3 regions of the Streptomyces sp. NPDC007205 genome follow, and region 2 is predicted to be linked to each of the others. Evidence: riboswitches for the same ligand, from Rfam matches in the RefSeq annotation. Region 2 holds a riboswitch; each other region holds the start of a gene.
What was found. Region 2 has a riboswitch for cobalamin ahead of ABZ624_RS37035 (HoxN/HupN/NixA family nickel/cobalt transporter). Riboswitches for the same ligand answer to the same signal wherever they lie in the genome.

Region 1 (10,223 bases), on a different contig from region 2:
GGCGCTGGCCCCCTTCGCCTCGATCGCCTCGCACAGGGTGTCGACGAAGGCGGTGTTGCCGCTCAGTTCGTGCGCCCGGTAGAAGAGCACGCCCACGGTCGGCCGGCCGTCGCGGACCTGGTACGAGCCGTGGACGCCGTACTCCGGCATCTTCCGCGGCTCCTCGAAGCCCTCACCGGTCAGCAGCACGGTGTCCGACAGGAACCGGGACAGTTCCAGCAGGTTCGCGGGGCCGCCCTCGACCAGGTACTTCAGCGCCTCCGCCACCACACCGGCCGGCACCGACGACTCGGCCATCAGCTCGGCGTCGGGCACGGCCTCGCCGCCCAGCAGCACGGTAGGGATCCCGGCCGCCTTCAGCGCGGCGAGCCCCTCCTCCCAGGCGCGCTTGCCGCCCAGCAGCCGCACGACGGCCAGGTCGGCGCCGTCGAGCAGATGCGGCAGCTCCTCACGGACGTCCACCCGGGTCGGGTTGCCGATCCGGTAGTCCGCGCCGGAGGCCCGGGCCGCCAGCAGATCCGTGTCGGCGGTCGACAACAACAACACTGTGCTCATGCGGGCGCTCCCGGTGGAATGAAAGGCAGTCCTTGTGGCGCGCCCGACTCGATGAGCCGCCAGAGCGCGTCCGTGTCCGCGTGCTGTTCGATCAGGTCGCCGAGCCGGTCGAGCTGCTCCTCGCGCAGCGCGGCGAAGGAGGTGCCGGGCGCCGGCACGAAGCGGCGGCCCGCGGCGGCGGCCACCTCGCGCAGGAAGGCCCGCCGGAAACCGTCCGACTCCAGCGAGCCGTGCCAGTGCGTACCCCAGGTGTGGCCGACCCGGCAGCCGTCGAGGCCGTGTCCTCTGCCGTCGGAGATGAACGCCTCGCCGCCGAGGACGTCGGCGACGCCGTGGTGGATCTCGTACCCCTCGACCCGCTCGCCGAGGGCCTCTCCGGCCGGGCGGGTCAGGGTCTTCTCGCGGGCGAACCGCACCCGCACCGGCAGCACGCCGAGCCCGTCGACCGCGCCGGCCCGCGACTCGACCTCGTCCTCGATGTGCTCGCCGAGGATCTGGAAGCCACCGCAGACACCGAGGACCGGGCGCCCTTCGGCGGCCCGCCGGACCAGCGCGTCCGCGAGCCCCCGTTCCCGCAGCCACTGGAGCGCCCGTACGGTCCCGCGCGTGCCCGGAACGACGACCAGGTCGGCGTCCGCCAGCTCCTCCGGACGGTCCACGAACCGCACCACGACCCCGGGTTCGGCGGCCAGCGCGTCCACGTCGGTGAAGTTGGACATCAGCGGGATCGCGCACACGGCGACCCGCAGCACGTCCTCGCCCACGGGCGGGGTCACGGTGGACTCGCGGACTGTGCCGCGCAGCGACACCCGCAGTCCGTCCTCCTCGTCGATGCCGAGCCCGTGCCGGAACGGGAGCACGCCGTACGTGCGCCGCCCGGTGAGGCCCTGGAGCATCTCCAGCCCGGGTTCCAGCAGGCTGACATCCCCCCGGAACTTGTTCACCAGGAATCCGGCGACCAGCTCCTGGTCCTCGGGCGACAGCAGGGCGACGGTGCCGAAGAAGGACGCGAAGACGCCGCCGCGGTCGATGTCGCCCACCACCAGCACAGGAAGCCGCGCACCCCGCGCGATCCCCATGTTCACGATGTCGGTCCGGCGCAGATTGATCTCGGCCGGGCTGCCCGCACCCTCACAGATCACCGCGTCATACGTGCCCCGCAACTCGGCCAGACAGTCCAGCACGGTGCCGAGGAGCTTCTGCTGACGCCCCCCGTGGTACCCGCGCGCGCTCAGCTCGCCCACCGGCTTGCCCAGCAGCACCACCTGGCTGCTCTGCTCGCCGCCCGGCTTGAGCAGCACCGGGTTCATCAGCGCGGTCGGCTCGATCCGGCACGCCTGGGCCTGCATGGCCTGGGCCCGCCCGATCTCCGCGCCCTGACGGGTCACGAAGGAGTTGAGCGACATGTTCTGCGCCTTGAACGGCGCGACCTTCACGCCCTGACGCACCAGCCACCGGCAGATCCCGGCCGTCACGACGCTCTTGCCGGCGTCGGAGGTGGTGCCGGCGACGAGGAGTCCCCCGTTCACTTCCCACGTCCCTTCAGACCCTTGGCGAGACCTTTGGCGAGGTGGCGCACGGCGACCGTGGTGCCGAGCGCGAGCAGGCCGACGCGGCCGGAGAGCCGTACGGCCCGGTCGATGTCGGTGACCCGGACCGCCCGTCCGGTGTCCCCGTTCAGCACGGGCCGGTGCTCGACCCGGCCGCCGTAGGAGAGCGTGCCGCCCAGGCGTACGCCGAGGGCTCCGGCGAAGGAGGCCTCGACGGGCCCGGCGTTGGGGCTCGGGTGCCTGCGGGCGTCGGCCTGCCAGGCGCGCAGGGCACCGCGGGGGTCGGGGCCGGCCGCGGCGGCGAGTACGGCGGTCAGCCGGGCTCCCGGCCAGCCGGCCAGGTCGTCGAGCCGGGCGGAAGCCCAGCCGTAGCGCCGGTAGCGGGAGGACTTGTGACCGACCATCGCGTCCAGGGTGTTGACCGCCCGGAACCCGAGCAGGCCCGGAACCCCGGCCACGGCCCCCCACACCAGTGCCCCCACGACGGCGTCGGAGGTGTTCTCGGCGACCGACTCGACCACCGCCCGGGCGATCCCGTCGGCGTCCAGTGCCTGCGGGTCCCGGCCGCACAGATGCGGCAGCCGCGCCCGCGCCGCCTCGACGTCTCCGCGTTCCAGGGCGCGCCCGATCGTGCGGGCCTCGCGGGCGAGCGACGTGCCGCCGACGACCGCCCAGGTGGCGGCGGCGGTCAGGGCGAGGGAGGCGGCCGGAGAGGGGCGTACGGCGCGTGCGGCCACCGCGCCGAGTGCGGCGGCGCCTCCGGCGCACACAGCGGTGTGCAGGGCGCCCCAGCCGCGGTGGTCGTGCCACAACGCGCGGTCCACGGCAGCGGCCGCCCGTCCGAACGCGGCGACCGGATGCCCGTGGCGCGGATCGCCGAGGAGCAGGTCACCGAGAAGGCCGGCGGCGGCGCCGTACGCGTACGTGCGATCGGCACCCATCGGCTCAGCCGGCCGTGGGTACAGGAGCGGGCCTGGTTCGGGTCCTGGTCCTTCGGCAGCCGAGCATGGCGATCCGTGTCCTCACTCAGGGTGTCCGCGCCCTGGTTCGACGAGATTCGGCGGTGAGAGTTCCTGGCTTCCGGGGTTCTTCCCCGGTCACAGTGGCGGGACCGCGCCGGATTCGCACCGGCTTCCTCTCTTGCCGCCGTTCATGGCCTGGGCAGTCCACCACGCACCCGGAACGGCCGTCAACTTGCCGTTGACCTGCGGGGGGAGAGTGTGCCGATCCCCACACCGCGGGGCGTGCGGGCATGGGAAAGGCTCCCCTTCCGCGTGACGGGGGAGGGGAGCCTTCAGAGGGTGTGGTCAGTGCTTGGCCACGATCAGGTAGATGCCGTACGCCACCGCCGCCGCGCACGCGGCGAAGCAGACGTAGGCACCGGTGACGGCGAGGCCGGCGGAGCCGCCCTGGGCCGTGGCCTTCTCGCGCCGGGCCAGGCCGTTGATGCCGAGGGTGAAAAGGGCCACCAGGCCCACCGCGAAGGCGAGGCTGACGCCGAAGACGGAGCCGATGGCCGCCCAGTCGATCTTCATGATGCTTCCTTCGTAACCGGGGTGGCCGGATCAGACGGTGGCGGCCGGCGGGGCGGCCGGGGTCACGGGCTCGGCGGCCGCCGGGGAGGCGATCGTGGCCGTCAGGTTCTCGGTGATCGTGCCCGCGGGGGGCGGTGTCACCGCGGCGATGGCGGTGGTCACCACGCCGGCCGGCTCCTCGGTGCCGACGACGACGTTGGAGTGGTCGACGACCTCACGGCGCGAGATCTTCCAGATCGCGGCGCTCGAGGCGACCAGGAAGACGGCGACCGCGGCGGTGCCCCAGTCACCGAGGTCCGTGACGGACTCGGCGCCCGCGCCGACCAGCGCGGCGGCCGGGAGGGTGAGCACCCAGGCGATGGCCATCCGGGTCGCGGTGGACCAGCGGACCACCCCGCCCTTGCGGCCGAGGCCCGCGCCCATCACCGAACCGGAGACGACGTGCGTGGTGGACAGGGAGAAGCCCAGGTGGGCCGAGGCCAGGATGGCGGTCGCGGCACTGGTCTGGGCGGCGAAGCCCTGGCGCGGCTCCAGTTCGGTCAGGCCCGTGCCCATGGTGCGGATGATGCGCCAGCCGCCGATGTAGGTGCCGAGCGCGATGGCCAGGCCGGCGGAGAGGATGACCCAGGTGGGAGGGTTGGAGCCCGGGGCGATGACGCCGCCCGCGATCAGCGCGAGGGTGATGATGCCCATCGTCTTCTGGGCGTCGTTGGTGCCGTGGGCGAGGGAGACCAGGCCCGCGGAGGCGATCTGGCCGGCGCGGTAGCCCTTGCGGGTGGCCTCGCCCTCGGCCTTGCCGCCGATGCCGTAGGAGAAGCGGGTGGCCAGCATCGAGGCGATGCCCGCCACGACCGGTGCGGCGACCGCCGGCAGCAGCACCTTGGTGACCAGCACGCCGCCGTGCACGGCACCGGAGCCGGCGGAGGCGACGGTGGCGCCGATCAGACCGCCCATCAGGGCGTGCGAGGAACTGGACGGCAGGCCCACCAGCCAGGTCAGCAGATTCCAGAGGATCGCGCCGACCAGGGCGGCGAAGATGACCTCGGGACGGATGCCGGTCTCGTCGACGAGACCCTTGGAGATCGTGTTCGCGACCTCCACGGAGAGGAAGGCGCCGACCAGATTGAGGGCGGCGGACATGGTTACCGCGATCTTCGGCTTCAGGGCGCCTGTGGAGATGGTGGTGGCCATCGCGTTCGCGGTGTCGTGGAAACCGTTCGTGAAATCGAACGCGAGTGCGGTTACCACCACAATCGCGAGGATCAGCGAGAAGCTTTCCATTTACCCAGGCAATCGTTCGAGGTCATTGGCTGGACGAACGTAGGCAACCTGGGTGAACGGAAGATGAACTGAGGCGGGCGCAGCGGTGTCCGTAGAGAGGGAGTGGTGTTCCGTTCGGCCCCCGCGGCCCAGGTGTCCCATGGCTACCGGCCCCGCGCGAGGGTGCGCAGCCGGCTCGTGGACCCGTTGAAGAGATTCTGGTCACCCGGCAGCCGGCCCTTGGTGCCGTACTGCCAGATCGTCCAGTACTGCCATCCGCCCGGCAGCTTCCCCGGCCGCGAGGTGCCGTGACGGGCGATCCACAGAGGGTTGCCGGTGAACGCGCGGCTGTTGCCGGTGCACAGCTTCCACCACTGGGTCGTCGTGTAGATCACCGGGCGGCGCCCGGTCTTCCGCTTGACCTCGTTGCTGAAGGACCGGATCCAGCGGACCATCCGCTTCTTGCCCATCCCGTAGCACTTGTGCTTCTTGTTGTACGGGTTGTACTCGATGTCGAGCGCGGGCGGCAGCGTCCAGCCGTCCGCCCGCCAGCCGCCGCCGTGCCGCACGAAGTACGCGGCCTGCTTGGCGCCGGAGGACTTGTCCGGCCGGGCGAAGTGGTAGGCGCCCCGGACCAGGCCGGCCTTGCGTGCGCCGTTGTACTGCTGGGAGAAGTAGGGATTGCGGTAGTTCGTGGACTCGGTCGCCTTGACGTAGACGAACCGCGCGCCCTTGGACCGGGCGGCCGGCCAGTCGACGCGCTTCTGGTGCGACGAGACGTCGTGTCCGCGAGGCTTGGCCGCGGCCGGAGCGCCGGGTCCGGCCGCCGCGGGCGCGGTGCCCACGAGGGCGAGTGCCGCCGTGGCCGCCACGAGGACCCCGGCGCGGCGACGGAGGCGAGTGCGTTCACGGGCCATGTGTCTCCCCGGGTCGGCGGACGAGGGATAGTCCGGCGGGCAAGGCAGACCATTGAAGGCCCGGCGATCATCGAATCAGCGCCTCATGCGCGGCGATTCCCCCCGATTTCCACCCATTCGGGGGCGCGCGCTTGCGGCCGGGAGCCACTGCCACCTCCCGTCCGCGGGCCCGGCTGGCAGGATCGCGGCATGGCTGAACAGCGGCGGGACGCGGAACGCGAACGTATCTGGGCGGAACTGGTCGCGACGGCGCGGCGGACCGTAACCGACGGACTGGTGGTCGGCACCTCGGGGAACGTCTCGGCACGCGTCGGCGACCTCGTGCTCGTCACCCCGTCGGGCGTGCCCTACGACCGGCTCACCCCGGACGACATCACCGGCGTCGACCTCACCGGACGCCAGGTGCTCGGCACCCTGGTGCCGACCAGCGAGCTGCCCCTGCACCTCGCCGTCTACCGCACCACCGACGCCCGCGCGATCGTCCACACCCACGCCGTGCACGCGACGGCGGTCTCCACGCTCGTGCCCGAGCTGCCGCTGGTCCACTACATGGCCGCCGCCCTCGGCGGCCCCGTCCGCGTCGCCCCGTACGCCACCTACGGCACCGATGAACTGGCCGAGAACATGCTCCGCGCCCTGGCGGGCCGCTCCGGCTGCCTGCTGCAGAATCACGGCACGATCACCTACGGCGCCGGCCTCGACCAGGCCTACGACCGCACCGCCCAGCTGGAATGGATGTGCCGCCTGTGGCTGACGGCGTCCTCCGTGCCGGGTCTGACCCCGTCCCTGCTGACCGAGGCACAACTGAGCGAGGCCGGGGAACGCTTGAAGGGGTATGGCCAACGGAGGTGACCCCTTGCCGCGCAGTCCCCTGCTCCCGCGCTTCGCCGATCGTCTCGCCCACGCCCTCAAGGCAGTGGGGGAGGCGTCGGACCCACCCGCCCGACGCCCCTCGCCCGGCCCCGTCCTTCCGCTGGCCGGTGACGGCAACCCCCACGACACTGGACGCGTGCGCCCCGTCAAAGCGACCGCCGCCGCGCTCACCGCGGCACTGGCCGCCGGCATGGCCTCCGTGGCCGTCGGCCGGCTCGCCAGCGACGCCGCGCTGAAGGCGCCCGCGGGCCGTCCGCTGCCCACCGAGCCCCGCCTCACCGTGCACGGCACGGCCGCCGGCCAGATCACGCTCACCCGCGACCTGGCCGCGCTGCGCCCGGGCACCTACGGCCTCTCCGGCGACGGCTCCCACGCGGTCGTCGGCCCCGTCCTGGAGGCGGCCCGGCACGCGGCCGACACCGTCGTACGCCGCCTGGAACGCGTCACGCACGGCACGTTCGCCCCCGGTGACGCGGTGTGGCTCACCCCGAACCTGTACATCGGCAATCCGTCCGCCGCCCTCGGCCTCGACCACGCCGACGTCGACGTGCCCGGCGAACTCGGCGGGCTGCCCGCCTGGTTCGTACCCGGCCAGCGGGACACCTGGGTGATCGCCGTGCACGGGCTGGGCGCCACCCGGGAACAGGCCATGAACCTCATGGGCTTCCTGCACGGCCGCCGGCTCCCGGTCCTCGCCCTCGCCTACCGGGGCGACCTGGGCGCCCCGCGCCCGCCGGACGGCCTGAACCACCTCGGCGAGACCGAGTGGCGGGACCTGGACGCGGCCATCCGCTACGCCGTCCGCCACGGCGCCCGCCGGGTCGTCCTGCTCGGCTGGTCCACCGGCGCCACCATGGCCCTGCGCGCCGCCGAGCACTCCGCGGTGCGCGAACGCATCGCCGGACTGGTCCTCGACTCGCCGGTGCTCAGCTGGGAGGCCACCCTGCGCGCCCTCGCCCGGGCCCGCCACACCCCGCAGCCGCTGCTGCCGCTCGCCGTGCGGGCCGCACAGGGCCGGGCCGGCCTGCACGCGGACCGGGTCGCCGAGATCACCGACCCCGACCGGCTCACCGTCCCGGCCCTGATCTTCCACGGCCCCGACGACCGGGTGGCGCCCTGGGAGTTCTCCCGCCGGCTCGCCCACCGCCGCGCCGATCTGGTCGCCCTGCACACCGTGGCCAGGGCCCCGCACGCGGCGATGTGGAACGCCGACCCGAAGGAGTACGAGGAGCGGCTGCGCCGCTTCCTGACCCCTTTGATGTGAGGCCCCCGGCCACGGTTCGGATCACCGGCCCGTCCGGTGCGGGGCATTCCGTTTAAGGCCGTACGACTGGCTTGATCACCCCTCCTCGCCCCGCACCGAACCCCGTGCCTTGGCCAGCCCCGTCGCCCCCCGTGACATTCCGTTTGGGTTTTCGGACCGTCAACCGGAAGACTGCACCCGTGACGTCCCGTATCCCGCGCGACTCCAGGCTCCGACTCGTCCGACCGCGACCCCTGGCCGCCGCCCCCAGAGCTGTGAACCAGCGGCGCCCGCGCCGCCCCGCACCCCGGCCGCCGGAGGGCACGCCCGCCCCGGCCGAACTGGCGAGAATGGCACGCACCGGGCTGGCCGGCCCGGTCCGCGTGGCCCGCTGGGCCGACGCCGCGCTCGGCCCCGGCAGCGACGGCGCCACCGCCGACGGCAAGGCCACCCTCTCCGCCGTCACCGCCGAGCGCGCCGCCGCCGACCTGGGCCTGAGTGCCGCTCAGGTCTGCGCCGACTGGGACACCGCCCGCCTCGCCGGACTCGTCGAGGTGCACGGCGACAGCGCGCGACCCGGCTGGCGGCTGCGCGCGTGGGACCGCGACGACAGCGCCGTACTGCGCGGCTGGGTCGCCCTCTTCGACGCCTGGTCGCTCGCCTCCCCGGAACCCGAGGAGCACGAGCCGGCCGCCGTCGCCGAGGTCGTCTCGGCCATGCCGCAGGTGCTCTCCTTCCTCCAGCTGTCCGCCGGTCCCGTCCCGGTCGAGCAGCTGCTCGACCTGCTCCAGCAACGGGTCACCGAACTGCGCACCGAGCGCTGCGAGGTCCCCTACGAGCCCGGCACCGACCACCCCACCGGCTCCGGCCCGGCGCGCCCGACCGTGCCGCGACAGCCGGCCGGGCCGGCACCGAAACAGCCGACCGGGCCCGGGGAGCCGGTGGCGGCCGCGAGTCCGGCCGCTCCCGCACCCGCCGTCGACACCCCGCTCGCCCCGCTCCTCGACTGGGCGCTGCGGGCCCTCGCCGCTGTGGGCGCGCTGACCTACGGCGACGGCCAGGCCACCCTCACCCCGCTGGGCAACTGGGCGGTCTGGGTCAAGCTGGAGCAGATCTGCGTGGCCGCGCAGAGCCCGGCCGGCAACATCGAGCAGTCCGCCGAGGACATGCTCCGCGGCTGCGCCCAGCTGCGCCCCAACGCCGCCCGCGCCGAATACCGCGCCTGGCTCGCCGCCCGCCCCGTCGGCAGCGCCGTCACCGAGCTCATCCAGGCCGCACGCGGCGAGGACGCCCTGCTGCGCGGCCTGGCCTTCGAGGCGCTGCGCGTCGTCGGCGCCCCCGCCGAGCCCGACGTGCGCGCCGTCGTGGACGAGCCCGCCGTCCGGCCGTACGCCCTGCTGTGGCTCGCCGAGCACGACGGGGCCGACCCGGAGGACGCCCATGAGGTGCTGACCCGTGAGGAGGCGACCTGGCTGTGGGTGGACACCGCCGCGGCCGTCGCCGACCACGGTGAGGCGCCGATGCTGGTCCGGCATCTGGAGTCCGCGGTGCAGCCGACGGTCCCCCGGCTGCTCGACGAGGTCCGCGCCGTCGGTCACCCCCGCACCGTGCAGGTCCTGGTCGCGCTCGCCGCCGCACACCCCGACCCGGCCCTCGCCAAGGCCGTGCGCCGGGCCGCTTTCCAGGTGCACACCGGAGGGTGAGCCGGCCCGGAGGTCAGACGCCGAGCTCCGGGGCGTACGTCCCGAAGCTCCAGATGTTGCCCTCGGTGTCGCGGGCCATGTAGTCACGCGAGCCGTAGTCCTGGTCGGTCGGGGGCATCAGGATCTCCACTCCGTGCTCCAGGGCCCGCTGGTGGTGGGCGTCCACGTCGTCCACGACGACGTACACCCCGGCGGGGCCCGCGTCCTTCATCGCCGTGTCGAACAGGCCGCCCCGGCCCTTGGAGCCGATCATCACCGCGCCGTTGCCCTGGACCAGCTCGGCGTGCATCACCTTGCCGTCCTGCGTCTCGTACACCGACAGTTCGGTGAAGCCGAGGGCCTCCGTCAGCTGCCGTATCGCCGCCTGGGCGTCCGCGTACAGCACCGTGGGGTAGAGGCTCGGCCGTCCGCCGCCCGTACCTGCCATGCCGATCACTCCTTCGTGCGTCGGTTCCGTGGCACCTCGTCCAGTCTCGCAGCCGCCACTGACAACGCCTGCTGCCCGCGACCACGCGCTGCGCCTGATCCGCGGCCGCGCCGGCGGTACGCGCGCGTGGGGCACCGTCCGGTCGCCGTGCTACCGCGGG
Region 2 (10,223 bases):
CCGGGCTGCGCCGTGCGCCCGACCATCCGATGAGCGCGCGAGTACCCCGAACAGGCGAGTTCAGGGCACACGGCGCCGCCCGCTTGCGACGCCGGACGCCAAGCCCGTCATTCGCCGAACAGCTCCGGCGCAAGATGCCCTTGCTGGGCAAACGGTGACGTTCCAACGAGAACAGTCAGGTTGCCGGCCCCGGGCTGAAGGGCGGGGCCGGCCAAGGGAAGGGCAGCAACCGAGGTGCTGGTGCGCAAGGGAAAGGTCGTCGAGGCCGGTCGGCGCGATGGCTATCCCCTCGCACCCCGGTGCTGGTGGTGATCGACGCTGAGCTGCACATCAACGGCAGGGCGTGAGCCGTGGCCCACCGATACGAACTGCCACAGCCTGCACTCACCACGTCGGTGGCGTGACCTTCTCGGCCGCAGACGCGTTGAACGGGAAGCACATGCACGTCCCCCGCGGCACCCATGCGGGGCGAGCCTCCGGTTCCTGCCGGTCACCGGGGCCCGCCCTCTGGGACGTACAGGCGGTCGGGTCAGCACCGGTTACCGGTCGGACGTTGCTCGCCGTCCTCGTCCTGGCCGTGGTCCTCGGTACCGTCGGGTCAGCGGCTGAACGGGCCGATGTCGCCGGGCTGTCCGGCGCCCAGCACGTCCGGCCCCTTCGTACGTGCGACCGCTCGAGCGCCACCATGGTGGCCGGCCGGGCACACGCTGCGCCGGCCGCCGGCCACGTGGGTGCCACGGCGGCGGTAAAGGCCACGGCGGCGGTGTGCCGGGAGGGGAAGGAGGAGGAGCCGGGGCGGTCCTCGACCTCGTCGTGAGGGAATGGGCTCATCATCGCAGCCACCGCGCTCCCCCCTATACCTGATCAGTTGTGCAGCCTTGCAGTGATTGTCTCCGGCCATCTAGGGTGGGCGGGCCGTGGTGTTCGGGAAGACCGGTGAAAGCCTCTCAAGGGCTCAGTCCGGAGCGGCCCTCGCCACTGTGATCGGGGAGTTCTCGCCTCATGCATTGCCACTGGTCTCGCGGCCGGGAAGGCAGGGGCGGGCGCGTCGACCCGTCAGCCAGGAGACCGGCCACGGCAGCACGAAGCTGATCCACGAGGTGCTGGAGCGTGACCGTATGACCGTGTCCTCAGGCGTGCCCGAAGCCGCCGCCCCTTCCTTCCGCTGGCGACGCGAGGACACCGTCCGAACCGTCGGCCTGCTGGCCGTGATCGTCGCTCTGCATGTGGTGGCCTTCGGGATTCTCTTCGCGCTGGTGATCCCGCGTCACTACGAGGTCGGTTCCAAAGCGTTCGGGATCGGCCTGGGCATCACGGCCTACACCCTCGGCATGCGGCACGCCTTCGACGCCGATCACATCGCCGCGATCGACAACACCACCCGCAAGCTGATGGCCGACGGTCAGCGGCCGGTGTCGGTGGGCTTCTGGTTCGCGCTCGGCCACTCCAGCGTGGTGGTCGCCATGGCGGCACTGGTGGCCGGAGGCGCCAAGCTCGCCGGCACCCTGATGAACGACAACTCGCGAACCCACCAGGTGCTCGGCACCGTGGGCACGACGGTCTCCGGCAGCTTCCTGTACCTCATCGCCGCTCTCAACCTCGTGGCGCTGTTCGGTATCATGCGCGTCTTCAAGGCGATGCGGGCCGGACGTTACGACGAGGCGGAGCTGGAAGCGCACCTCGACTCGCGCGGCTTCATGAACCGCCTCCTGGGACGGCTGACCAAATCCATCCGCAGGCCCGGCCAGATGTTCCCGCTCGGTTTCCTGTTCGGGGTCGGCTTCGACACCACGACCGAAGTCCTGCTCCTCGCCCTGGCCGGCAACGGCGCCGCCGCCGGGCTGCCCTGGTATGCGGTCCTGTGCCTGCCTCTGCTCTTCGCGGCCGGCATGAGCCTCTTCGACACCCTCGACGGAACGTTCATGAACTTCGCCTACCAGTGGGCGTTTTCCAACCCCGTCCGCAAGGTCTTCTACAACCTCACCATCACCGGCCTGTCCATCGCCGTGGCCTTCTTCGTCGGCACCATCGAACTGGTCGGCGTCCTGCACGACAAGCTCGGTCTGAGCGACGACGTCACCGGCTGGATCGCGGGCTTGAACCTGGACAACGTCGGCTACGTCATCGCCGGCCTGTTCGTGGTCGTCTGGGCCGTGGCCATCGGCTACTGGCGCCTGGCCAGGGTCGAGGAGCGCTGGAACGCTCGCACCACAGAGACTGGTTGACGGTACAGGGGGCGGGTTCGAAGGCCCCGGCAGGCCACCCGACGCTCGGATTCCTTGCCCACGGACTCGGACACACACAGACGCGGCCCGAGGGCAGCTGGGGAAACCTGGCCTGCGCCTCCGTCTTCGCCTGTCTCAGCCGGTCCATCAGCCGGGTCGTCAATGCCCAGGCCGTGAGGCCGTTGCTCGCGGCGGGCGTTCCCGGATGAAGACCTCCAGCTTGCCCAAGGTCTTGGCCTGCAGATCCCTGCTGCCGCCGAGTATGGGGCCGAACGCGGAGGATCTGACGGCAAGTTGGGCCCGCGGGAGTCTCCCGCCCCGGCATGACAGCCGAAAGGCTCCCGCGAGGATCTGCCTCGCGGGAGCCTTCCTTTGTGCTGCCTGCCGGTGAAGGGTGAGAAGACGATCACGAGCAGGACATCTGCGTGGCTACGGCGTCACGGCTTGAGGAGCAGGCTGTCGCCGCGCTCCTTGGCTGCGGCGTAGCGCTTCGCCACGTCCTGCCAGTTGACGACGGCCCACATCGCCTCGATGAAGTCCACCTTCTGGTTCTTGTACTGCAGGTAGAAGGCGTGCTCCCAGGCGTCGAAGACCAGGACCGGGGTCGAGCCCTGGCCGACGTTGCCCTGGTGGTCGTAGACCTGCTCCACGATCAGGCGGCCGCTCAGCGGCTCGTAGGCGAGCACGCCCCAGCCGGACCCCTGCGTGGTGGCGGCGGCCTTGGTCAGCTGGGCCTTGAAGCCGGCGAAGGAGCCGAAGGACTCGGTGATCGCGTCGGCCAGGTCACCGACGCCGTCCTGGGCGAGGGGCTCGCCGCCGCCGTCCTTCGGGCCGCTCATGTTCTGCCAGTAGATGCTGTGCAGGATGTGGCCGGACAGATGGAAGGCCAGGTTCTTCTCCAGGCCGTTGATCGAGCCCCACGACTCCTTGTCCCGCGCCTCGGCCAGCTGCTCCAGGGTGTCGTTCGCACCCTTCACGTACGCCGCGTGGTGCTTGTCGTGGTGCAGCTCGATGATCTCCGGACTGATGACCGGGGCGAGCGCCGAGTAGTCGTACGGAAGTTCCGGGAGCGTGTAAAGCGCCATGTCCAACATCCTCCGACGTTATTGCGAATCACATGCAGCTGCACACTAGCAGCAAGAACGGCATCTTGCGATCAGGCTGGCCAGCAGGCGTCGAGGAGGCCGGGGCGGTGAGCCCGCCGCCGACGAACACGGCTTCGGGCCTGGGGAGTTCGGCCAACGCAGCAGGAGCGGCACCGGCGACGACCCGAAGTCCGGGTACGGCGAGGCGCTCTGCGCTGCGGAGGATGCGTGCGGCACGTACCGGCTCACGTTCGACGGTGACGGCCCGGATGTGCTTCTTGGTGAGCTGTCCGTCGTGCTCGTGCGCCTCGTCCGGCAGCCCCGGCGCCGCACCCGGTCGCAAGGCGTCCGGTGCCCGGCGGCATTCGACGGGCACGATATTGATCGGATCGCCGGACTGCTGTGTTCGCGCCCAGTCGTCGGCAGTGATCACTGCGATCTCTGCGGTCGTACCGTCCTCATCGGGAGGCCGCGCCAGCTGGACGAGCACGCCCGCTTCGGCGGAATGGTGCCCGAGATCGCGTCCCGTGCCCACGTGCAAGCCCTGCGCCCGGTGGTGCGTCGGGCACTGGACCAGGCCGGGCTGCGGCTCTCGGACGTCGGGGCGGTCGCCGTGACCACGGGCCCGGGCCTGTCCGGCGCGCTACAAGTGGGCCTCGCGGGGGCAAAGGGCATCGCCTACGCGCTGGGCGTCCCGCTCTACGGCGTGCACCACCTGGCCGGTCACGTCACCGCCGACACCCTGGAGCACGGCCCGCTGCCCGACCCCTGCATGGTGCTGATCGTCTCCGGCGGCCACACCTCGCTGCTCCTCGTGCGCGACCTGGCCCGCGACCGGATCGCCCACCTCGGCGACATCCTCGACGACGCCGCCGGGGAGTGCTTCGACAAGGTCGCGCGGGTCTTCGGCCTGCCGTATCCCGGCGGTCCGGCCATCGACCGTGCCGCACGCGAGGGCGATCCACGCGCTGTCCCCTTCCCGCGCCCGCTTCCGGGGTCGTACGACTTCTCCTTCTCGGGGCTGAAGACGGCGGCGGCCCGCTGGGCCGAAACCCACGCCGGGCGCGAACTGCCCGTCCACGACGGGGCCGCTCGCTGCAGGAGGCGGTCGCCGACGTCCTGACCCGCAAAGCCGTGGCCGCCTGCGGGGAGCACGAGGTCGGCACGCTGGTCGTCGTCGGCGGAGTCACCGCGAACTCGCGGGACGGTCACTGGCCGAGGAGCGCTGCAGGGCAGCCGGCATCGCACTGCGGGTACCGCCGCCGAGGCTGTGGCACGGACAACGGCGCGATGATCGCCGCCGTCGGCGACCTCCTCGTACGGGCCGGGGCGGAGCCGGCCCCTGTCACATACGACGCTCTCCTGCCGCACAGCGCAGCCCTGCGCTCCGTCTACGCCGACACGTTCCGCGCACCGCCCTGGAACGAGGACGAGGAGAGGGCGGACGCGTTCGTTGCACGGCTCGGCTCGGACGTCCGGCGTCCGGGGTTCACCGCCGCACTCGCCTTCGACGGAGGGGACGTCGTCGGTTTCGCCACCGGTTGGGCCACGCCCACCCCCTTTCCGGTTGACCGTTGCCATCCACAAGCGATCCGGCTCAGCGCCCGGGGCACCGGCATCGGCGCCGGCCTGCTGGCGTCGGTGACCGAGGACGCCCCCAACGGACGTGCAGCTGGACCCAGGCCACCCACCCGGCACCCGGCGGCCACGGCGTCGCCGTCTTCCTCGGCCCCCGCCATCCCGCCCGAACCCTGGCCGCCCGAACCCTGTAGCCGGCCGAACCCGAAGCCATCGACACCGGCCTCCGATCGAGGGAATGGGCAGCCGCATCCGGCAACTTCCCCAGCCCGGCTGGTCGACAAGCTCACGAAGATCGACGGCACGATCGACGTACGCGCTCGGGACCGTTCGGGACCCTTGGGGACCGTTACGTCGACGACGGCGACATCGTCATCAGCGCAGGGGTTCCTTGTCCGGCGGAGGGCTCAGAAGCCTCGTACCGGATTCCGGCACGTGTGGCTTCGCGTCCTCCTCCCTGCCCTCCACGCCGGTGAGCGGCTGGGCCGCGTAGGTGATGCGGACGACGCCGTCAGTGTGTCGTTCCGCGGACGCCCGCACGCCGAAGACGTCGGCCAGGGTCTGCGGGGTGAGCACCTCCAGGACCGGTCCCGCCGCGACCACTGCTCCCTCGCACAGGACGACCAGGTGGTCGCAGAGCCGGGCCGCCAGGTCGAGGTCGTGCAGGACCGCCAGCGTGGTGACACCGGTGGCGCGGATCAGGTCCAGCAGCTCGAACCTGGCGCGGATGTCGAGGTGGTTGGTCAGCTCATCGAGCACGAGGAGCTGTGGGTCCTGTGCCAAAGCCCTTGCCAGGAGGACTCGTTGACGTTCACCTCCGGACAGGGAGGCGTAGTCCCGGTCCGCGTAGGGACGTACGCCGCACCGGTCGATGGCGTCCTCCACGGCGCGGTGGTCCTCGGCGCCGTCGCGCCCGAGAAGCCCGTGGTGCGGGGCGCGGCCGAGGGCGACGATCTCGGTGACCGTCAGGCCGGTGGTGTTGCCTGTGGCGTCCTGGAGGACGGCGGCTGTGCGGCGGGCCGCGGTACGGGCGGACAGGGCCCACACGCTGTCGTCACCGACCCTGACCACGCCGCCCGCCGGGCGCAGCGAGCGGTAGACGGCGCGCAACAGGGTTGATTTTCCGCTGCCGTTGGGGCCGACGAGGCCGACGATGTCGCCTTTTCCGGCCTCCAGGCTCACGGCGTGCAGGATCGGCCGGCGGTCCAGGGTGATGTGGAGCTGGTCGACGGTGAGTTTCATGCGTTAGTCCAGGCCCTTGTTGCGGCGCAGCAGCCACAGGAAGAAGGGTGCGCCGAGCAGGGCGGTGAGGATGCCCAGCGGTAGTTCGTTGGGGCGGTTGAGGGTGCGGGAGAGCAGGTCGACGAGGACCAGGTAGAGGGCGCCCAGCAAGGCGGTGAGGGGCAGCAGGCGGCGGTGGTCGGCGCCGAGGGTGAGACGGACCAGGTGCGGGATCATCAGGCCGACGAAGCCGATGCTGCCGGCGACGGCGATGACCGTTCCGGTCAGGAGTGCGCTGAGCACCAGCAGCACGGCGCGCAGGCGGTTGACGTCGACGCCGAGCGCCGTGGCGGACTCGTCACCGGCCAGCAGAACGTCGAGCCGCCGGCCGAAGAGTGTGAGGAGGGCGGTGCCGGCCAGGACGACCACGGTGACCGCGGGGAGTTGGTCCCACTGGGCGCCGGCCACGCTGCCGAGCATCCAGAACATCACCGTGCGCAGCTCGGTCGGTGTCGCCTGCAACTGCACGTAACTCGTCGCCGAGAGGAAGACGTAGCCGACCGCGACCCCGGCCAGCACCAATCGAGTGGGTGCAATACGGCCCCGCCGTTGCCCGAGCGCGAAGACAAGTGCGCCCGCCGCCACCGCGCCGAGGAATGCCGCCGCCGACACCCCGAGCCCGGCGAGGGCCACGCCGCCGCCCAGGGTGATGACCAGCACCGCGCCGAGCGTGGCGCCGTAGGAGAAGCCGAGGACGATGGGGTCGGCGAGCGGGTTGGACACCACCGTCTGCAGCACTGCTCCGGAGACGGCCAGGCCCGCGCCGACCAGGGCGGCGAGGACGACCCGGGGGGTGCGGAAGTTCCAGACGATCTGATCCGTGGCGAGGTCGCCGGTCGCGCCCTGCCCTGTGACGTGGTGCCAGACGGTCCCCCACACGTCGGCGACGGGAACGTTGACCGCTCCGATGCTGATCGCCACGATCATGGTGACCACCAGCGCGACGGGCAGGAGGGTGAAGGCCAGGCCGACCCTCAGTCGGGTCGGCCGGCTCAGAACGCGTCCGGGTGCAGCATCCGCGCGATCTTCTGCACGGCCAGGTCGTTGCTCGGGCCGAGGTACATCGAGTCGGACAGGACGACGTACTTGTTGTTCTTGGCGGCCGGCCACTGGGGGAACTCCTTCAGCAGTTTCTTGGCGTAGGCCGCCGGGTTGGGGTCGTTGTAGCCGATGACGACGAGCGCGTCGACATCGGTGGCGGCCACTTTCTCCTTGCTCAGGTCGGCGAAGGAGGTCTTGGAGGCCGACTCGAAGGCGTTGGCGCCGCCGGCCCTGGTGAGGATGTCGTTGTAGATGCCGTGGGCGACGACCGAGCTGAAGGCGTTGCCTCCCATGGACATGTTGGAGAAGAGCACCATCACCTTGGGGGCCTTCTTGCCCTTGACCTTGGCGGCCACCTCGTCGATGTGCTTCTGGGAGGCGGCGATCAGCTTTTCCGCCCGAGCGCTGACGTTGAAGATCTTCCCCATGTCGCGCAGCAGCGTGTAGCTGTCTGCGACGGTCATCTTGGAGGTGTCCTGGTCGCAGCCCTGCGGGGAGACGTAGGTGTTGGCTGCCACCTGCTGCAGCTGGTCGCGGGTGGCGAAGCCGTTCTTCTCGTCGAAGCCGTACGACGTCGTGGACAGCACCAGGTCCGGGCGCAGCCCGAGCATGGCCTCGCGGGGGATGTCGTAGGCGTCGTTGAGCTTGATGTTCCTGGTGGGCAGGGACTTGATGGCCTTGGCCCGGCCGGGGACCTCGCTCGAACCGTAGCTCTGCTCGTTGGCGACGATCTTGTCGCCGAGGCCGAGGGCGAGCAGGGTCGAGACCTCGGCGACCGAGGCGCCGTTCATGACGACCACTCGGCTGGGGGTCTGCTTGAAGGTCTCACTCCGGCCGCAGTTCTCGATGGTCACGGGATATCCGGCCTTCGAGGCGGCGACATCGGCCTGCTTGCCGCTCGATTTCCGGTCCGTGGAGGAGTTGGCGCATGCCGCCGTGACCAGACACAGGGCCGCGGCCAGGGCTGTGGCGACCGGCCGTTTGATGGACATGCTGGCTCCTTGCTTACAGGCGGTGGTGTTCCGTAGCAGTAGTCGTGGCGCGGTGGCCGTGAGTTCCCGGCCAGGTCCAACTACTTTGTGGAGTGCACCGGGTGGGGTTCCTTTGCGGCCGGTGCGGGAAGTTCCCCGGCAGCCACACAGTGGTCGAGGTACCGGAAGACCAGGTCTTGGCTGATGGGCGGGTGCGTGACGCTGCTGCCGCGCAGTCCTTGGCGGACGTTGTCGGCGTGGACGTCTCCGAGGCGCAGGTCGGGGGCATCGCTCCCGGTGGTCTCGTTCGAATCGAAGAAGGCGAGCGTGGTGGCGGCCACGCCGGCCGAGCGCGGCAGCTGATCACGCCATTCGGTCAGCGGCAGACGTCGCACGGCGTATCCGTACTGCTCGACCCAGTCATAAAGGTCGCTCAGCCGTACCCTCGGTCCAACCGCGTGGTTGAAGACGGGACCGGTGGCGGTGAGGGCGAGGTGCACGACGGACTTGGCGACGTGGTCGACCGGTGTCCAGATCTCGTCCTCGAACAACTGCGGGAGGATCCCGGCGGGGATTCCCGCCCGTAGCACGCTCCACAGGAAGTCGCGTGTGTTGACGTATCCGGTCCCGGCCCGTCCTACCACTCGGCCCAGACGGTGCACGGTGACCGGCAGACCACGCTCGGCCGCTTGTTCAAGCAGTCGTTCGGAGGCCCATTTCGACTGCTGATAGCCGTAGCGCAGACCGGCGTGGGGCGGCAGGAACGCCTCCGGCACCTCGGAGCTCAGGCTCGCCGGCGGGGCCACGGACAGCGTGGAGACGTAGTGCAGCGGGATCGACCGTGCAGCGGCCAGCCGCAGCAGGTGCCGGGTGGACTCGGTGTTGACGGCGCGCAGGGTGCCGTACTCGCGCATGATGCTGACCGTCGCGGCATTGTGGAAGATCGCGTCGCAGTTCTCGGCCAGTTCGCCGAGGAGGTCGGGTGTGAGACCGAGGTCGGGGCGGGCGAGGTCGGCGGGGACAGCCGTGATGCGGTTCTTCGCGGCTTCGGGGAGCGTGAGGCGGTGGTGCTCCAGGGCCTGGTGGATGCGGTTCACGGCTTCACCGCTGGTGCGCGCGCGGACGGTGCAGACGATGTCGCCGTCGGTGGTGGCCAGGAGTTCTGCCAGGAGGTGCGCCCCGACGAAGCCGGTGGCGCCGGTCAGCAGGACGCGCCGGAGCGTGTCCGGACGGTGGCCGGTACCGGGCCGGATGTCCGGGTCGAGGACGGTGTCGGTGTGAAAGGCCGACGGGAGGCCGGTGGCGGGGGGCGGCCGGTCGTCGAGGAAGCGAGCGAGTTCGGCAGGGGTGGGGTACTGGAAGAGCCAGGCGACTCGTACGTCTCGGCCGAGTTCCACACCCAGCCGGTTCGCGGCCTGGATGGCTTGCAGGGACTGGGCGCCCAGGTCGAAGACGTCGTCTCCAGCGGTGATGTCGTCCGTGCCCAGGATCTGCTGCCAGATGCCGATGACGGTCCGCTTCAGGGGGCTGCCGGCGGTGGGGGCCTGGGGCGCGGACGGCGTGCTCAGCGCGGATCGGTCGATCTTGCCGGATCCGGTGCGGGGCAGGCGGTCGTGGAGTTCGACGGCGGAGGGGATCATCGCCGCGGGCAGCCTCGCCCGCAGGTAGTCCCTGACCTCGGAGCGGGAGGGAGCCGGAGGTTCCGCGACCAGGTGGGCCGCGAGGCGTCGGGTGCCGTCCGGCAATGTCTGTCCGACGACCGCCGCCTCCCGGATCCGTGGATGGGTCAGCAGGGCGCTCTCCACCTCGGCAGGGTGCACACGATGACCGCTGATCTTGAACTCCTCGTCCGCCCGGCCGTGGAACCGCAGTTGCCCGTCCTCGCCGATGTGCACCAGGTCTCCCGTGCGGTAGGCGCGGGGACTGCCGGGGAGCGCGGCGAGAGGGGCGAACCGGGCAGCGTCCGGTGTGCCTGCCCCTCGGTAGCCGAGGGCCAGGTTGTCGCCCAGGAGGTACAGCTCCCCGCCGACGACGGCAGCCTT
Region 3 (10,223 bases), on a different contig from region 2:
CGGGGACCAGCTCCTGGTCCTGCCGGGTATCGCCCCCGTCATCGGCTCGACCGAGGCCGAGGCGCGCGCGTTGGAGCAGGAGCTGACCGCACTTCAGGTCCCGGAATACGGACTCGCCCAACTCTCCGGGATGCTCGGCACCGATCTGACCGGGCTGCCGCTGGACGGACCGCTGCCCGACCTGCCCGAGGAACAGGACATCAACGGCAACAAGAGCCGTTTCGCGCTCGTCGCCGAACTCGCCCGCCGCGACGGCCTCACCCTGCGCGAGCTCATCGCCCGTCTCGGCGCCGGACGCGGCCACCGCGTCTTCGCCGGCACCCCCGAGCAGATGGCCGACCAGCTTCAGGAGTGGTTCACCCAGGGCGCCGCCGACGGCTTCAACATCATGCCGCCCCATCTGCCGGGCGGCCTGGAGGACTTCGTCGACCACGTGGTGCCGATCCTGCAGCGGCGCGGCCTGTTCCGCACCGAGTACACCGGCCGCACCCTGCGCGAGCACTACGGTCTGGCCCGCCCCGCCAACCGGCTGGTCGCGGCAGTCGCCGGAGAGAGGCAACCGGTATGAGCGGGCTGGAACTCACCACCGACGTCCTGGTGGTCGGCGGCGGCCCCGCGGCCACGTGGGCCGCGCTCAAGGCGGCGCAGGACGGGGCCGACGTGGTCCTCGCCGACAAGGGCTACTGCGGCACCAGCGGCGCCACCGCCTCAGCCGGTACCGGCGTCTGGTACGTCCCCCCGGAGCCCGCCGCGCGGGAGGCGGCCATGGCGAGCAGGGAGGCCCTGGGCGGATACCTGGCCGACCGGCGCTGGATGACCCGGGTTCTGGACCAGACGTACGCCGGAATCAACGAACTCGCGGCGGCCGGGCGCTACCCCTTCCCGGCCGGGCCCGACGGGAAGCAGCTCAGGAACGGGCTGCAGGGGCCGGAGTACATGCGCAGGATGCGGATCCGCGTCCAGCGTGCCGGGGCACGCATCCTCGACCACAGCCCGGTCACCGAACTGCTCACCGACCCCTCCGGCGCCGTCGCCGGGGCGCGGGGCCACCGGCGCCAGGCTGGGCAGCCGTACCGGGTGCGCGCCGGAGCGGTCGTGCTGGCCACCGGCGGCTGCGCATTCCTCAGTGGAGCGCTCGGCTGCAACGTCAACACCGGCGACGGTGCCCTGTTCGCCGCCGAGGCGGGCGCGGAGCTGTCCGGGATGGAGTTCTCCAGCGCGTACGGCATCGCGCCTGAGGGGACCTCCGTCACCAAGACCGCGTTCTACTCCTTCGCGACCTTCTACCGTGCGGACGGCTCGGTCCTGGAGGGGGCGGCCGGCCAGGGCGGCAGGTCCGTGATCGCGCGAACGCTGCTCAGCGAGAAGGTGTACTGCCGCCTGGACCGGGCGGACGAGGCGGCCCGGCAGGCGATGCGGCTGGCCCAGCCGAACTTCTTCCTCACCTTCGACCGGCTCGGCATCGACCCCTTCACCCAGCTCTTCGCCGTCACGCTCCTCGCCGAGGGCACCGTGCGCGGCACCGGCGGCATCCGGATCACCGGCGACGACTGCTCCACCACCGTCCCCGGACTGTACGCGGCCGGGGACGCCGCGACCCGCGAGCTGATCTGCGGCGGCTTCACCGGCGGCGGTAGCCACAACGCCGCCTGGGCCATCTCCTCCGGCACCTGGGCGGGCCGGGGCGCCGCCCGCCACGCCCGCTCCCTGGGCGCCCGCGCCGGTACCAGGCCCGTGGTGGCAGCGGGCGGAGCCGGACTCCGGCCCACCGGGACACCCGGTCCGGCCGACGGCTTCCGGCACGTCATCACCGCCGTCCAGGGCGAAGTGCTTCCGTACGAGAAGAACTACCTGCGCCATGGTGACCGGCTCACAGCCTCGCTGAAGGTGCTCGACGCCGTGTGGGAGGAGTCACGCGCGTCCCTGCACGCCGGGGGCGGGGACGTCGTACGGGCCAGGCAGGCGGCAGCCATGACGGCGCACGCCCGCTGGATGTACGCCGCCGCCCTGGCCCGCACCGAGACGCGCGGCATGGCCAAGCGGCTCGACTTCCCGGCGCAGGACCCGGGGCAGCACCACCGCATCGTCACAGGTGGCCTCGACCAGGTGTGGACCCGCGCCGAGCCGCTGCCGACCGCACCAGCCGCACTGGCGGCACCCACCGCACCGGTGGCACCACTGGAGGTGGCGTCGTGATCGAACTGGTCTCGGCGGAACGATGCATCACCTGCGACAGGTGCATCAAGGTCTGCCCGACCAACGTCTTCGACCGTGGCGGGGACGGCATCCCCGTACTCGCCCGCCGCGACGACTGCCAGACCTGCTTCCAGTGCGAGGCGAACTGCCCGGCCGACGCCCTCTACGTCGTGCCCCTGGCACGCCCGATGCCCGACGACTCCGCCGCGCGTGACGAGGAGCACCTGAGCCGTACCGGCCTGCTCGGCAGCTACCGCCGGCACATCGGCTGGGGACCAGGCCGTACACCCGGCGCCCTGCGAGCCGTCGGCCCGCCCCTCGTACCGCCGGGCTCCAAGGAAACCTCCCTGCCCATCACCTCCTGATCACCCCCAGTCGATCACGATCACTGATCGCTCCTCGAAAGGACACCCACGTATGACCGCCAGCACCGGCTTCGACATCCGCAGGATCGGCGGCCGTATCGGCGCCGAAGTCCTCGGTGTGGATCTCTCCACCGACCTCGACCCCGCCGTCGTCACCGAGATCGACTCCGCGCTCCTGGAACACAAGGCGCTCGTCTTCCGCAACCAGGACCTCGACGACGCCGGCCAGCTCCGCTTCGCCTCCCTCTTCGGCGAGCTCACCACCGCCCACCCCACCGTGCCCTCCGTCGAGGGCCGGCCCGAGATCCTGCCCGTCGACGGCGACGAAGGCATCCGCGCCAACCACTGGCACACGGACGTCACCTTCGTGCGGACGCCTCCGAAGGCGTCCACGCTGCGCAGCATCGTGGTCCCGCCCTACGGCGGCAACACCCTCATCGCCAACTCGGCCGCCGCCTACCGCGACCTGCCCGAGCCGCTGCGCGACCTGGCCGACAAGCTGTGGGCGGTGCACACCAACGACTACGACTACGCCGCCCCGAAGAACGAGAAGGCCGCTGAGCACCGCAGGCGGTTCGTCTCCCGGAAGTACCGCACCGCGCACCCCGTCGTCCGCGTCCACCCCGAGACCGGGGAGCGCGGCCTGTTCATCGGCGGCTTCGCCCAGAGCATCGTCGGCCTCGGCCCCTCCGACTCCCGAGACCTGCTGCGCATCTTCCAGTCGTACGTCACCCGCCCGGAGAACATCGTGCGCGTGGCCTGGACGCCGGGCGACCTCGTCCTGTTCGACAACCGCATCACCCAGCACTACGCCCCCGACGACTACGGCGACCTCCCGCGCCTGCTGCATCGGGTGACCGTCGCGGGCGACGTCCCCGCCGGTGTCGACGGCACGCTCAGCCACACCATCGAGGGCGACGACGCCTCCCACTACACACCCGCAGCGGCCTGAACCTCCCCGGTCGCCGGGCGGGGAGACCCGTCCGGCGACCGGTGACCTGCCCACAGCGGATGCCGACCGAAGCCGTACGGGATAATGGGCGCATGCGGATCTCAGCCAGGGCGGACTACGCGGTACGTGCCGCGCTGCAGCTCGCCGCGTCACGGGACGACGGGCCGATGAAGGCCGAGGCCATCGCCGACGCCCAGGACATCCCGCACAAGTTCCTCGAAAGCATCCTGAACGACATGCGCCGGGGCGGTCTCGTCCTCAGCCAGCGCGGCGGCAGCGGCGGCTACCGGCTGGCCAGGCCCGCCGAGTCCATCAGCATCGCCGACGTCATCCGCGTCGTGGACGGACCGCTTGTCTCGGTGCGCGGGGTCCGCCCTCCGGAGCTGTCCTACACCGGCCCCGCCGAGTCACTCCTGCCGCTGTGGATCGCACTGCGGTCCAATGTGCGCGAGATTCTGGACGGCGTGTCACTGGCCGACGTCGCAGCCGCCCGACTACCTGCCGAAGTGTCGGCGTTGAGCGATGCCCCAGGAGCGTGGGTAAACCCCTGACACGCTGCGCCATTTCACGCTCGTCCCAGAATACGAGATAAGGGCGTCCACCATGCGAACACCCTCTCGACTACGCCCTGGAGACCCAGACCAAGCCCCACTTCGCCGAAGCTCCGGACGAGGCGCTGCTCGTGCACGAGCTGGCGCACCAGTGGTTCGGCAACTCCGTGACCCCGCGCAGCTGGAGGGACATGTGGCTCAGCGAGGGGCTGGCCACCTACGCGGAGTGGCTGTGGGAGGAGAAGCAGGGCGGCAGGAGCACCGACGAGATCTTCCAGAACTTCTACGACGGAACGGGCGCCGAGAGCGAGGGCATCTGGGCCTTCCCGCCCGCCGATCCGCCCAGCGGGGGCGCGTGTCCGACCCGCCCGTCTACGGACGCGGCGCCATGGTCGTGCACAAGGTGCGCAAGGCCGTCGGCGACGAGCGGGAGTTGCCGCCTCGGTGAGTGGGGTCGATACCGTGGCACGGCGATCGTCTCGTGCGCGCTGCACAGGGCGGTCGCCGAAAGTACACGAGAAACGGGGACACCTCGCCATGGCTCACTCGGCCCGCTCTGCCCACATAGTCCGTGCCACGCGCATCGGCGTGTTCGCCGCGGCCGTGTTCTCAGCCGCGGCTGCCTTGACCGGATGCTCCACCGCCGACGGCGCTTCCGCGCACGCGGGCGCTGCGCCGGCCGAGAGGCCGTTGCTCACCAGGGCCGAGGCGAACAAGGCGGTGGACGCCTATCAGCAGCTCAACAACCAGGCCAACGCCCAGCGTTCCGCCTCACTCATGGCAAGGGCGGAAGGCGGCGCGGTCCTTGCGATGGACCAGGCGTACTTCACACAGATCCCAGCCCTCGCCAAGAGCGACGTCGCGGACAACCTCGCTCCGTTCGCGTACGTCAACCGCACCTTCTACATCCCGCCCGCTTCCTCGAAGGCCGACTGGTTCCTGGTGCGCGCCCAAGGCGCGCATCTCACCCATGGCAAGCCGGGCAAGCTGTGGTCGAAGGACATCAGGTTCCTCGTCTTCAAGCGCTCCGGTGACGGCTGGCGGATGGTCGTCGCCCGCGACTTCGAAGGGTCCGACGTGGCCAAGGTGCCGCACATCGCCCTCGACGGAGCCGGGCTGATGAAGGTCGCCGGCCCCGACACCAAGATCGGTAAGACGGCGCCGTCGCAGTTGCCGGAACTGGTCACCGATCTGTGGGTGACAGGTGGTCGCGACACCCCGCTCGCCGACACCTCAGCCCGGCGCACCGGCAGGTCCTGGTACACCGAGCGGGCCGACAACCTGGGCGGGCATGCCTGGGCCGACTTCAAGAAGACCGCTCCCCGCGCCGGGGACGTCTTCGCCGCGAAAACCGCTGGCGGTGGCGCGCTCGTGTTGTCCGACAGCGCTGTCGACGAGACCTTCCTCGCCAAGGACCTGCAGTCCTATGTCAACCTCGGCGACTCGGACAAGCCGTTCGTCAAGCACAACCCGGACGCGCGTATGTACAAGGTCGTCCGCCACTACGCACAGACGGAGCTCGGAATCATCTCCGCAGACGGCAAACCTTCCGTCTACTCCATCGGCACCCAGGTGATCAAGGTGGACGCCACGCCGACGGCCGACATCTAGGACATGAAGGACCGCGCCACCCTGAACGCGGCCAACTCGCCCTGCGGAGCGGGATACTGGTGCCTTCTGACCACGAGGTGACCAGGGGAGCGCATCGGTGAACTCTGCGGGGAAATGGGATCGTCGGGGTGTGGGCGGCGGGCGGGACGCGCGGCATGCGGTCGTCGTGGGCGGGAGCCTCGCGGGGCTGCTCGCGGCGCACGTCCTCGCCGGGCACGCCGACCGGGTGACCGTCGTCGAACGCGACCGGTTCCCGGACGGTACGAAGCCGCGGCCCGGCGTACCGCAGAGCCGGCATCCGCATGTCCTGCTGGAGGGCGGGCAGGTGGCTCTGGAGTCGCTGCTGCCGGGCTTCGTCGCGGAGCTGCGGGCGGCGGGGGCACCGCGCGTGGGCCTGCCGTCGGACTTGGTGCAGAGGCAGAACGGGCACTGGTTCCGGCGGCTGCCCGCGACGACACACGTTTACACCGGTTCCCGCGCGCAGTTGGAGGAGCTGGTGCGGCGGCGCGTCCTCGCCAACCCGGTGATCAGCGTGGTGGAGGGGACCGATGCCGTCGGGCTCCTCGGTGACGCCTCGCGCGTGCGGGGCGTGCTGCTGCGGGACCGCTCCGGCGACGCCCGGGGGAAGCAGCGCGCCCTTGAGGCCGACCTGGTCGTCGACGCCTCCGGCGGCGGTACGAAGGCCCCGCAGTGGCTCACGGCGATCGGGGCCGAGGCCGCGCACGAGGAGACCATCGACACGGGTCTCGCGTACGCCTCGCGTGTCTACCGCGGCAGGAGCGGCGTCCTCGACGGCGACACCTGCGGCTACTACGTCTACCCCAGCCGAGAGCAGGTCCACGGCGGTGGTGCTCTGCCACTGGAGGACGGCACCCATCTGGTCATCGTCTCGGGGCTGCGCGGTGACGAACCGCCCACGGACGACGACGAGTTCGAGACGTACACCAGGAAGAGGCTGCCGCATCCGCTCCTGCACCAGTGGCTGGACGAGGCCGAACCGCTCTCGTCGGCGTTCGGCCACCGGCGGACCGCGAACATCCGCCGCCGCTACGACCTGCCCGGCCGCCGCCCGGCCGGATTCATCGCCGCCGGCGACGCGCTGTGCACCTTCAACCCGATCTACGGGCAGGGCATGGCCGTCGCCGCGATGAGCGCGGTCGCCCTGCGCGACACGCTCGCCGATCCCCGCCGGGTCCCCACGACGCAGCGCGCGCAGCGGGCGCTCCTCGCGGCGTCCCGGCAGGCGTGGGACATCTCCGCCGGGGCGGACCGCAAGATGCCGGGCGCGGTCGGCACTGCCGTGGCCGCCGGGCCGGCGGACCGCGTCGCCGACTGGTACCTGCAGCGTGTCCTGGAGCGCTACCCCGGCGACCCCGTGGTGGGGCCCGCCTTCCGCTCCGTACTGACGCTCCGCGCACCCGTCACCGCCCTGTTCGCCCCGGCCGTGGCCCGGGCCGTCCTCCTGCGCCCGCCCGCGCCCACGCCCACCGAGCCGCCGACGACACCGGAGGAACCGGGGTTGAGCGAGGCCGGCAGCTGATGGCAACCCCCCGCGCGCTGAGCACCGGTAACGGCCGATCCCCTCGCCCGGGGACGGTGAGCGGCTGCGCGGGCCGTACCGGTCAAGTCCCCCGCCCCATGTCGACGGCAGCAGGAGCATCCCCGTGACCAGCCGAGTTCTTCTCGTCTCCCCCGCAACGAGCGTGTCGTTGCGGCAGGCGCGGTTCGATGACGGCGGCTCGCTCGACGAGGCCGGCACGGCGCGGGCCCGGGCGGCGGCCGGCTCGCTGCCCGCCGCGGGGCGTGTGGCCGTCTCCCCCGGCGCGCGCTGCCGGGAGACGGCCACGGCGCTGGGCCTCGACGGCGTGCCGGTGCCGGAGCTGGCGGGGCTCGACGTGGGCCGCTGGCGGGGCCGCACCCTGCAGGAGGTGGGGGCCGCCGAGCCGGAGGCCGTGGGCCACTGGCTCACCGACCCCGGCTGCGCACCGCACGGTGGTGAGTCCGTGCAGGATCTGTGCGCAAGGGTCGCGCGGTGGCTGGCCGACGCGCAGGCCGTGGAGGGCCGTACGGTTGCCGTCGTCGAGCCGGAGGTGGTGCGGGCGGCCGCCGTCGACGCGCTGGGGGTGCCCCCCACGGTGTTCTGGCGCCTCGATGTGCCGCCGCTGACCGTGACCGAGCTCAGCGGCCGGGCCGGGCGCTGGAATCTGCGGCTGGGGCGTCCGCTTGCCGCGCCGGACGCCGATTAGGTGCCGCCGAGCGGCTGTTCAGGCTGCCGTGTCCCGGTGACGGCGCAGCAGCGCCGCTATCGCGCAGCGCAGGCAGGTGCCGCCGGCGCCCGGCTCCGTGGCTTGGCGGTCGGGGCAGATCGTCGGCGCCGGGTGGGACCGTCCCCGGCAGCCGTCCCCGGAGGCCGCTATCAGCGTCTCCAGGTCGTGCAGGAGCTGTTCGGTGCGCTTGGCCTGCTGGGCGAGCACCCGCACGCGGGCGCTCTGGCCGCCGATCTGCCGTCGACTGGCGACCAGTTGCTCGTATTCCTGCGGGGTGAGGGCGACCGCGTCGCGGCCACCGAGGGTGATGCGGCGCGGCTGTGGGGCTCTGGCCACTCGGTTCCTCCGCTCCTCGGCCGGGTGATCCGCGTCCGGCCCGCCGGATTCCCGTGCCCTTCCGGTGATCCCGTGCGCGTCGGTGTCCGCAGAACGCCGGAGGGCCCCCCGATGGTTCCGAAGGGCCCTCTGTCGGGCGGCTGTTGTCCGGAAGGAGTCAGCGGGCGGCCGGAACCGCTCGCCCGCTCCCGGCCGTCGCCGGCCCGGGGTTCAGCAGGCGCTCGGCCAGCTCGCCGAAGAGGAGGCCGAATCCGCCCCACAGAGCGGTCTGGATCGCCAGTGCCGAGAGCCGGAACCGCCACAGCAGGCTGGCCGGGAAGCCCTTGGGCACCTCGTTGACGACGGGCAGGAACTGGTAGGCCAGACCGATCACGACGGTGAACGCGGCCACCGCGACGACCGTCGCCCACCAGGTCCCCAGACGGGGAGCCAGGCGCTTGCCCAGGAGGGTGGCGGCGATCGCCAGCAGGACGCTGAGCAGCATCATCAGGAAGTACAGGGTGGTCCGCTTGCCGATGGTGTCGGGGTTGCCGACCGACGGCGGGTTGGCCGGGTACTTCAGGAACGGCACGACGTACACGGCGAGCAGGGCGCAGCCCGACAGCAGCAGTGCCGTGGCGCGCGGGCTGAAGCGGCCCACGCGGCCCAGGGCGAAGCAGAAGGCGAGCGCGGCGATGCCGCCGAAGGCGACCCCGTAGACGAGGACGCCGGTGGCGAGGCCGGCGGTGGACTGCAGGGAGCGGGAGACGACCTCCATCTCGTGCTCATGGGAGTGGGCCTCCTCGAAGCTGATCGCCTTGTCGACGCTCGGCTCACCGAGGACGTACGCCACGACGAGGGCGAGCACGCCGGCGGCGAGGCCGGCGAGCATGCCCCGTACGAGAAGGTTCCGTACGGTTGCGGAACTCATGGGCGGGCGGTGTCCCCTCGCCTCAGTGGCAGGGGAAGCCGAGCAGGTGGCGGGCGTCGTGCACCCACTCGTGGACGTCCGTGCCGTTGACCACGGAGGTGGCGCCCTGCTCGGCGCCGACGAAGTAGAGCAGGATCAGCATGAGGATGCCGAAGAAGACCGCCCAGGGAGCAATCGCCTTCAGCGGCAGCGTGGCGGGAACGGCGGGGGTGGTGGCTGTCGGCTGGGCGACGGTCTGCGCCATGGCAGAACCTCCTCTGGGAGTTCGCGTCCCATCTCGGTGGTGCACAGGACGACGGCCACGGGTCTGACTCATGGGACGCCGCGGGGGCGTCTCGCATACAGTGGCGCGACCGTGCCGGATTCCCACCGGCTTCCGTCTCGCCGTCGTCGATATCGGACAGACCGTACCGCGAGCCGCACGCACGGCCAAGACCGCCTGCCCCGCCGTGATCTTCCTCTCTCACCAGGAGGGACGCTACGAGACCGGAGGGACGGCAGCGCAGGCGGGGCCCAACTCGACGGTCCTCCGGTGCCGTTGTGCACGGGTCTGTCGGTGGCGCGCACCGGACGGTGGACCCTCGGTCAGCGGGGATCCGCACGGCGCCGTGGCGGTGTGAAGGCGTACAGGTCGAGGATGTCCGGCCGGGGAGCGACGCCCGGGCCGCCCGCCCGCACCCAGGTCACGATGTCCTCGGTTGCGTCCGGATCGTTGACGAGTCCGAGCCAGACGGGCCGCGCACCGGCGGCCCGGCCCGCGGTGGACGGCTGTACGACGATGACGTTGGCCTGGTCGCACACGTCGAGACAGTCAGAGATGCGCACCGGCACCTCGGCCCGCAGCCGTGCGGTCTGCGCGGCGTGATCGACTCCCATGACCTTGGGACTGCCGCAGCAGCAGTCCCGGCACACGACGACCCGGCACGGCGCCCCGGCGCTCCCCGTGACCTCGCCGCCGGACGCCTCTTCCGTCGGCCTCTCCGGCACGCCCATGTCACTCCCTCCCGGGGAGATCCGCCCCGGTGTGCGTCGAGG

Region 1: another riboswitch for cobalamin. It lies ahead of ABZ624_RS25450 (cobalamin biosynthesis protein); the one in region 2 lies ahead of ABZ624_RS37035 (HoxN/HupN/NixA family nickel/cobalt transporter).
Region 3: another riboswitch for cobalamin. It lies ahead of ABZ624_RS23000 (CbtB-domain containing protein); the one in region 2 lies ahead of ABZ624_RS37035 (HoxN/HupN/NixA family nickel/cobalt transporter).

Annotation. Positions count from the first base shown of each region.
Region 1 covers NZ_JBEYEW010000016.1:127,389-137,611, forward strand. Annotated here, with positions in the region: gene cobN (cobaltochelatase subunit CobN) at 1-555, opposite strand, end outside; gene ABZ624_RS25445 (cobyric acid synthase) at 552-2,084, opposite strand; gene ABZ624_RS25450 (cobalamin biosynthesis protein) at 2,081-3,046, opposite strand; cobalamin riboswitch at 3,150-3,291, opposite strand; gene ABZ624_RS25455 (hypothetical protein) at 3,413-3,640, opposite strand; gene ABZ624_RS25460 (inorganic phosphate transporter) at 3,671-4,921, opposite strand; gene ABZ624_RS25465 (lysozyme) at 5,065-5,817, opposite strand; gene ABZ624_RS25470 (class II aldolase/adducin family protein) at 6,007-6,669, shown strand; gene ABZ624_RS25475 (alpha/beta fold hydrolase) at 6,827-7,954, shown strand; gene ABZ624_RS25480 (hypothetical protein) at 8,284-9,636, shown strand; gene ABZ624_RS25485 (VOC family protein) at 9,650-10,063, opposite strand.
Region 2 covers NZ_JBEYEW010000044.1:5,045-15,267, forward strand. Annotated here, with positions in the region: cobalamin riboswitch at 902-1,092, shown strand; gene ABZ624_RS37035 (HoxN/HupN/NixA family nickel/cobalt transporter) at 1,119-2,225, shown strand; gene ABZ624_RS37040 (superoxide dismutase) at 2,663-3,310, opposite strand; partial or broken gene ABZ624_RS37045 (cobalamin biosynthesis bifunctional protein CbiET) at 3,385-3,704, opposite strand; partial or broken gene tsaD (tRNA (adenosine(37)-N6)-threonylcarbamoyltransferase complex transferase subunit TsaD) at 3,789-4,654, shown strand; partial or broken gene ABZ624_RS37055 (GNAT family N-acetyltransferase) at 4,691-5,082, shown strand; gene ABZ624_RS37060 (ABC transporter ATP-binding protein) at 5,264-6,130, opposite strand; gene ABZ624_RS37065 (iron ABC transporter permease) at 6,134-7,096, opposite strand; gene ABZ624_RS37070 (ABC transporter substrate-binding protein) at 7,162-8,202, opposite strand; gene ABZ624_RS37075 (amino acid adenylation domain-containing protein) at 8,283-10,223, opposite strand, start outside.
Region 3 covers NZ_JBEYEW010000014.1:15,343-25,565, reverse strand. Annotated here, with positions in the region: gene ABZ624_RS23055 (LLM class flavin-dependent oxidoreductase) at 1-568, shown strand, start outside; gene ABZ624_RS23050 (FAD-binding protein) at 565-2,196, shown strand; gene ABZ624_RS23045 (ferredoxin family protein) at 2,193-2,561, shown strand; gene ABZ624_RS23040 (TauD/TfdA family dioxygenase) at 2,614-3,513, shown strand; gene ABZ624_RS23035 (Rrf2 family transcriptional regulator) at 3,606-4,064, shown strand; partial or broken gene ABZ624_RS23030 (M1 family aminopeptidase) at 4,133-4,491, shown strand; gene ABZ624_RS23025 (hypothetical protein) at 4,689-5,675, shown strand; gene ABZ624_RS23020 (FAD-dependent monooxygenase) at 5,842-7,215, shown strand; gene ABZ624_RS23015 (histidine phosphatase family protein) at 7,340-7,921, shown strand; gene ABZ624_RS23010 (hypothetical protein) at 7,940-8,278, opposite strand; gene ABZ624_RS23005 (CbtA family protein) at 8,436-9,188, opposite strand; gene ABZ624_RS23000 (CbtB-domain containing protein) at 9,211-9,432, opposite strand; cobalamin riboswitch at 9,469-9,612, opposite strand; gene ABZ624_RS22995 (hypothetical protein) at 9,774-10,064, opposite strand.